Regions from separate parts of the uncultured Paenibacillus sp. genome, predicted to be linked through region 2. Evidence: predicted binding sites of a transcription regulator. Region 2 holds the regulator's gene; the other holds the start of a gene.
What was found. The regulator CtsR, encoded in region 2, represses protease genes until heat stress. The targets are predictions, from matches to a motif close to ATGGTCAATAAAGGTCAAACA.
Positions count from the first base shown of each region.

Region 1: clpP (ATP-dependent Clp endopeptidase proteolytic subunit ClpP) is a predicted target of CtsR. The motif match lies at 1,424-1,444, and genes of this name have one in related genera.

Region 1 covers NZ_CAUPYC010000040.1:10,584-13,989, forward strand. The annotation lists gene RWM61_RS13165 (sugar-binding transcriptional regulator) at 1-868, opposite strand, end outside; tRNA gene RWM61_RS13170 (tRNA-Arg) at 1,285-1,359, shown strand; gene clpP (ATP-dependent Clp endopeptidase proteolytic subunit ClpP) at 1,521-2,102, shown strand; gene RWM61_RS13180 (sporulation histidine kinase inhibitor Sda) at 2,376-2,621, shown strand; gene RWM61_RS13185 (HPr family phosphocarrier protein) at 2,723-2,992, opposite strand; gene whiA (DNA-binding protein WhiA) at 3,089-3,406, opposite strand, start outside.
Region 2 covers NZ_CAUPYC010000013.1:59,277-62,682, forward strand. The annotation lists gene RWM61_RS06995 (protein arginine kinase) at 1-610, opposite strand, end outside; gene RWM61_RS07000 (UvrB/UvrC motif-containing protein) at 673-1,197, opposite strand; gene RWM61_RS07005 (CtsR family transcriptional regulator) at 1,231-1,695, opposite strand; gene RWM61_RS07010 (hypothetical protein) at 2,031-2,597, shown strand; gene RWM61_RS07015 (hypothetical protein) at 2,724-2,918, shown strand; gene RWM61_RS07020 (hypothetical protein) at 3,078-3,260, opposite strand; gene RWM61_RS07025 (amino acid permease) at 3,396-3,406, shown strand, end outside.

The sequences.
Region 1 (3,406 bases), on a different contig from region 2:
CGCCGGCGACGCCGATGCGAAGCTCGGCGTTGTCGATGTCCTCGATGCGCAGGCCGACCGTCGGCATGTTATGCACGACACGTCCCTGTTCGTCGAAATAGTAGCCGAACGCTTCCGCCAGCGCGCCCTCCTCGAGCAGCGAGGTCATCGTCCGTTCGTCGACCCGCCGCCTGCGGGCCATGACGAGCGCGTCGCCCATGCCGTGCAGCACGATGCGCGCCTTGCGGATATCAGCAAGGATATCGCTGACGGTCGGATCCTGAATCAGCGATTGATAGGCTTCCTCGCCAAGATGATCGGGCACGTGAAGCATGCGGTACTGGGCGCCCGTCCGCTTCGCCATCGCCGATGCGATCGTATTCGCCTGCAGTTCGACCCGCTCGCCCAGCCCGCCGCGCGCAGGAACGAACAGGCAGCCCTTGAACTGCGGAGAGGGCGTCATCCGTTCCGCGATTTGAGCCATTGTGGAGCCGCCCGTGACGGCGATAATATCGCCCTTCGTCACATAGCGTCGAAGAATCGAAGCGGCCGCCCGGCCAAGCTCCTGCTTCACGTGCGGAGAATCGTCGGAGTCGCCCGCGACGATTATCGCCTGCTTCAGGCCGAACCGCCGGCGCAGCTCCTCCTCCAGCTCCGTGATGCCGAACAGCATCTTGACCAGCGGCTCCATCTCCTCCAGCAGCCGTTCGCCGGAGACCGTCGCGCGCATCCCGTCGGCTCCGATGTCGAGCAGCCCTTGCGATTCGAGGAACTCGGCTTCCGCGCGCAGCACCCGCTCCGTCATATGAAGCGCCTGGGCCAGCGTGCGCCGTCCGACCGGGCCGGTTAAGCGAACGTGATGGAGAATCGTGTATCTTTTTTTCATCATATCGGAAAGGTCCGGGATTAACTGCTTCTGAACATTAATGAGCTTTCTCACGTCATGCACCCGTTCCTTCCCCAGGATGTGCGTAGGTTACCCGACTCCCCGGTTAAATATGTAAAGGAAGGAGAGTCTTGCGGACACTGCCGCATGCGGCCCGCCAACTTGCTGGACGATAATCGTCCCGCTGCAACTTTTTCCGTCCCACCAGGGTCAAAAAAAAGGCAGTCATGCTTTTCCTTCTGTTTCATTGTAAAAGATCGCGTGTGAAAAAGCAAGCGATAGCGGCCGAAATCCGCTTCGCCGCCGATCAGGCTCAAGGCAAACCCGCATTCGCCCGGCGGCGCTCGGCTTCCACTATTTTTATTTCCGTTGCTCTTGCAATTCGCCCGGGATTATCTTATAATAACTTTTGCTGACTTGCGCCCGTGGTCCAATGGATATGACGTAGGCCTCCGGAGCCTGAGATCTAGGTTCGATTCCTAGCGGGCGCGCCATCTATACTCCGGATTGAAACCGAATGTTGAACCGAACCGGCACCGCCGGTTTTTTTGCGCGTTGAGTTTGACTATCTTTGACTTTTACTTCGGAATTCGTTATGATGAGTACAGATTAACAACCATTATCGACTTTACGATTGGAGGGGGCACTTGTGGACATGAATTTCGTCCCAATGGTTATTGAGCAAAGCAATCGCGGGGAACGGGCTTACGATATTTATTCGAGGCTCCTGAAGGATCGCATCATCTTCCTCGGCACCGGCGTCAACGACGTGGTCGCAAACTCCATTATCGCTCAGCTGCTGTTCCTGGCGGCCGACGACCCGGAGAAGGACATCAGCCTGTATATCAACAGCCCCGGCGGCTCCATTACGGCGGGCATGGCGATTTATGACACGATGCAGTTCATTAAGCCCGACGTTTCGACGATCTGTGTAGGTATGGCGGCCTCCATGGGCGCGTTCCTGCTGACGGCCGGAGCGAAAGGCAAACGTTACGCGCTGCCGAACAGCGAAGTGATGATCCATCAGCCGCTTGGCGGAGCGGAAGGGCAAGCCAGCGACATCGAGATCCGCGCCAGACGGATCCTGAAGATGCGCGACAAGCTGAACGCCATCCTTGCCGAGAGATCGGGGCAACCGCTCAGCCGGATCGAGAAAGACACCGACCGCGACTACTTCATGTCCGCGGAAGAGGCGCTCGCTTACGGCCTCGTCGACAAAGTCATCGAGAAAATTTAATCAAGGCCGCGCATAACAGGCGCCTACCCGTCGCAGGGTGGGCGTTTTTACATTTTCTTCAATTATCATACATTGCACGATCTGTCAACCATATTTCGAGGCTGTGAAATGGAGAACACGAACAGCTTCCTCCATGCTATGATAAAGACAAGCTAAACCTGCCATAATCATACAGTTGTAGACAGGTTTTGAAAACGAATTTTTGGAGTGCTGCTTATGCGTTTTTCAAATCCATTTCTCACCATGCGCAACGCTGTAAAAGAGTACGAACCGTTGAACAGATCAAGCGCCTCTTCCGTCTCCCGTCGTCCGACACCATTCACGGCGCACCAAACAGCGGAATCATGCCCGATACCGCTGCAGGACAAGACCATGCTGCTTCGCCCCCTGAACGACGAGCATCTGCTCGAAGTTTACCGCGAAGCCAAGGCGATGAACTTGTCCGACGAATTCATCCAGCTGATCGAAGATGCGCTTCGCACGCGCAACATCGAAGCGCCGGAGCTCTCGAATTCATAACGATCTGTCAGCCGCCCTCACGGGCGGCTTTTTGTTATTCCGCTATCCCGCGCCCAAACTAAAAAAGCACCCTTCGGGCGCCCTTTCGTACGTGCTTGTGCTTATTGATTCTCCAGTTCTTCCTTGCTGACCAGATTGACCAAAGCGGTTACAGCCTGCTCGGCGTCCGAACCGTCCGCGCTGATCGTAACTTCCGTGCCGGAGCTGATCGCCAGGCTCATAATGCCCATGATCGACTTGGCGTTAACCTTCTTATCGTCCTTCTCGACGAAAACCTCGGACGAAAACTTATTGGCTTCTTGCACGAACAGCGCCGCCGGTCTTGCATGGAGTCCCGTCTTCAGACGTACGACAACCGGTTGCTTTGTCATGAAACATACCCCCTATAAGGATTTCACTCGCTACGTATCCTATTGTGAACGAAGACGTGTTAGGCTTTTTGCACTATTATAACATTAATTGCATGCCTAGACTACTGTCGAGCCTTGGCCGTTTCTTATTTTTTCCGCCAATTCGTCGATTTTGCGCAGCCGGTGGTTGACCCCCGATTTGCTGACGGAGCCCTTGAGCAGGTCGCCGACCTCCTTGAGGTTCATATCGGGATGCGCCAGCCGGATTTCGGCCACCTCGCGCAGCTTATCCGGCAGGTTCTCCAGGCCGACTTCCTTCTGCAGCAATTTAATGTTGTCGATCTGCCTGACCGCGGCGCCGATCGTTTTGTTCAAATTAGCGGTTTCGCAGTTGACGATCCGATTGACCGAATTGCGCATGTCCCGCATAATCCG
Region 2 (3,406 bases):
CGACCTGCGTTATGGCCGACAGGATCCGGTTGATCTGCTGGGTGAGCACAAGCGCCGGCAGGTGCATCATCACCGAGGCGCGAATACCGGTGCCGACGTTGGTCGGGCAACTGGTGAGATAGCCGCGCTTCTCGTCAAAAGCGTAATCGACCGCTTCCTCGAAGGCATCATCGATCCGGCTTGCCAGGTCCCAGACTTCCTTGATTTGAAATCCCGGCGACAAGCACTGAATCCGCAGGTGGTCCTCTTCGTTGATCATGATGCTGACCGACTCGCTGTTATCGAGCAGAAGCGCTCCGCCGCGCGATTCGTTGGCGAGGCCGGGACTGATGAGATGCTTCTCGACCAGCACCTTTTTCTCCAGCTCGTTCAGCTCCGACAATATAAAAATATCAAATTTCCCGATTGTATCCAACCGCCCCTGCTTGGCGACCCCCGTCAACTGCTCCATCACTTCCCGCGATTGCTGATTCGTGGCCAGCATCGGGAACGGATGGCTGCCCACGTTCCGGGCGATCCGGATTCGGCTGCTGATGACGATGTCGGAATCGGGACCGTCGGTTTTCATCCATTCGCTGAGCGCGTCCTTGGCGAACCGCCGCTTCTCCATATCGCAACCTCCTTACGCGTTGAACCGCACCGTTCGAGAACGACCGCCGCTTCCCATAATGGTTACGCCTCCGAAATTTTCCGCTCCAGATCGCGGATCCGGTCGCGCAAATGCGCCGCTTTCTCGAACTCCTCGCTGGCGATCGTATGCTGAAGCTCGCGCTTCAAGTGCTCCAGCTCCCGCTTCGTCTGCATTTGGCGGCCGGTGCGGCGCGGAATTTTCCCGACATGCGAAGTACCGCCGTGCACCCGCTTGAACAAAGGGTCCAATCGGCTCTCGAAGTGCTTGTAGCAGGAGCTGCAGCCGAACCGTCCGATCTTGCTGAACTGCCCGTAAGTCAGGCCGCACACCTCGCAGCGCAGCGTTTGGGAAGGCTTCGCGCCCAGCCCTTGCTGGCCGCCGGACGGCTCGAAGTCGAGCAGTCCGGACAGCAGGCTGTGAATCGAGAAGCCGCCCGGCGTTCCGGGTATGCTCTCGCCCCTTTCGCGGGCGCACGATTCGCAAATATGGAATTCGGTCTTCTCCCCGTTGACGATTTTCGTAAAATGAAGCGTGGCGGGCTTTTTCCCGCACTCCTGGCAGATCATTCCGGATCACTCCTTTCGCAGAAACATCGGACGCTACGGCCGGGCGAGCAATGCGATCAGCATAGCCTTCAGCAGCCGGGCTCGAAGCTCGTCCCGCAGCGGGAGTTTCACCGCGATGACGTCACGCGATACGGCTGCCCGAAGAAGGCTCGCCTCCCGCTTGTCGATAATGCCCGCTTCTTCCAGCTGATAGATGAGACCCTCTGCAGCCAATTGCTCCATGCTGGTACCGATGGTTTGATGAATGTGCGTATGAATCGCCTTAAGGGCCGGGAGATCGACGCGTTGAATCCGGATATACCCGCCGCCTCCGCGCTTGCTCTCGACGACATACCCCTTTTCCAGCGTAAAACGGGTACTGATCACGTAATTGATTTGCGACGGCACGCAAGAAAATCTGTCGGCTAACTCATTGCGCTGAATTTCAACGGCCCCTTCGGAGCTTTCCTGAAGCATTTGCTTTAGATATTGCTCAATGAGATCGGAAATGTTGCGCATATCACCAACCTCCCCAAAGATGCCGCAAAACGGCGGAGACCCGTATCCCGCCTTCCGCTTGACTTTGACTTTCTTTGACTTTAACTTAATTATACGGATTTTTTGTCAATCGTCAAGCGCTTGCACCGCGGTTATCCGCACCTCATTAGCTTGGGGCGGAATATCGGGGGATTATACCGGTTTTTACCCCTCTCGCGCAACTTTCATTCGGGTATTCCCGTGGTAAGCCCGCAACGTCTATTTGCCGCATTCGGGGAATAGGCTGTTATCGAGAGGCTCCGTTCGCAGTCGCAGGCAGAAGCTTCTCCAACAGGCCAAAGGCAGGTGTTTGTATCATGCTGTATCCGGGTGAAGAGCAACCGGCGGCATCATTCGAGGCGGTGCGGGAAGCCAGGCTGGAATTGCGCGCCGGAGATATATTGACCGCTTGCGATAATGAGCTGGCGGTACCTGACGGTTACTTGGGGCACAGCGCGATCGCGGTCGATGGAGACTACATCGTCGAGGCCGTCATTTCGTTTCCGTACGTCCAGCTTGCGCGCACCGTTCAATTTTTCCGCGCCCATCCCAAATGCGCCGTTTACCGTCCGGTCAATCCCGCAATGGGCCTCTCCGCCGCCCGCTATGCGTACCAATATTACTCGTTCTGCGACTACAATTATAAAATGGGCCTGTCGTACCCGCCCTTTTCCTTCTCTTCCAGGATCCCTTTGAACGATCCCTGGACATCCATCTATTGCTCCAAGCTGATTTGGAACAGCTATTACTACGGCGCCGGCTACGCGCTGAAAAACGATTTCGGTCTGTTCACGCCGGAAGATTTGGATACGTTCCTGACTTCCGACCCTCACTTTGTGCGGCTTTACCGCCATCCCGCATTCATGTTTCACGTCGACACCTAAGCCCAAATCGCGCTTCCGCCTATTCTCCGGTCATTTAGGTGTTTGCACAGTGCATTTGCGTACATCGGACATAAGATGTACCGTGACTACCACCTAAACTAAAAATGACAAGGAGTGTTGACCAACATGGCAGGTTTCGGCGGAGGTTTGCATACAGGCCTGAACGCGAACGTTGATTTGCACGCGGGAGCCGGCGCGCATCTCGGTGCGGGCTGGGGACATCACGGCTACGGCTATCATTGCGTACACGGATACTCGAGCGCCGGCGTTATACTCGTCCTATTCATCCTGCTCGTTATCATAGTCCGTGCGTACTTGTAATTCCCTGCTCCATCATGAGATAACCTCGAAAAGCCCCTGTCCGCGGACGGGGCTTTCATTATTTGCCGGCGCTTCACGTGGCCGGACGTTCGTTGTCTTGTCCGATCGGACCCGGCCTGCGCGCCGGCTGGATCTTCACCGGCCGGACCGTCCACAATCTTACAGTGACGCATTAAACTGCTTCAAATCTTCGACAAGCTCCTTGGGAAGCTCCTGGTCCTCAGCGAAGCCTTCTGTCAGCGTCTCGGCGACGAATTCCGCGCTCACGCCGTAATGCTTCAAAATAACGTTGATCGTGTCGAGCTGCTCATGATTTTCGACGAACTCGTTAAGCCTGCTCATGGGTGGTATCCCTCCTTGTAATCGGAGATTAGTTTAGCTCATCCTGCGGTTTTTATCCTTCGTACATAATTGCCGCTCCCCCCATCCAACCTACGGTTAGTCCACATTCAATCAGATGGGAGCGGAGCGCAAAACATGAACAGCAA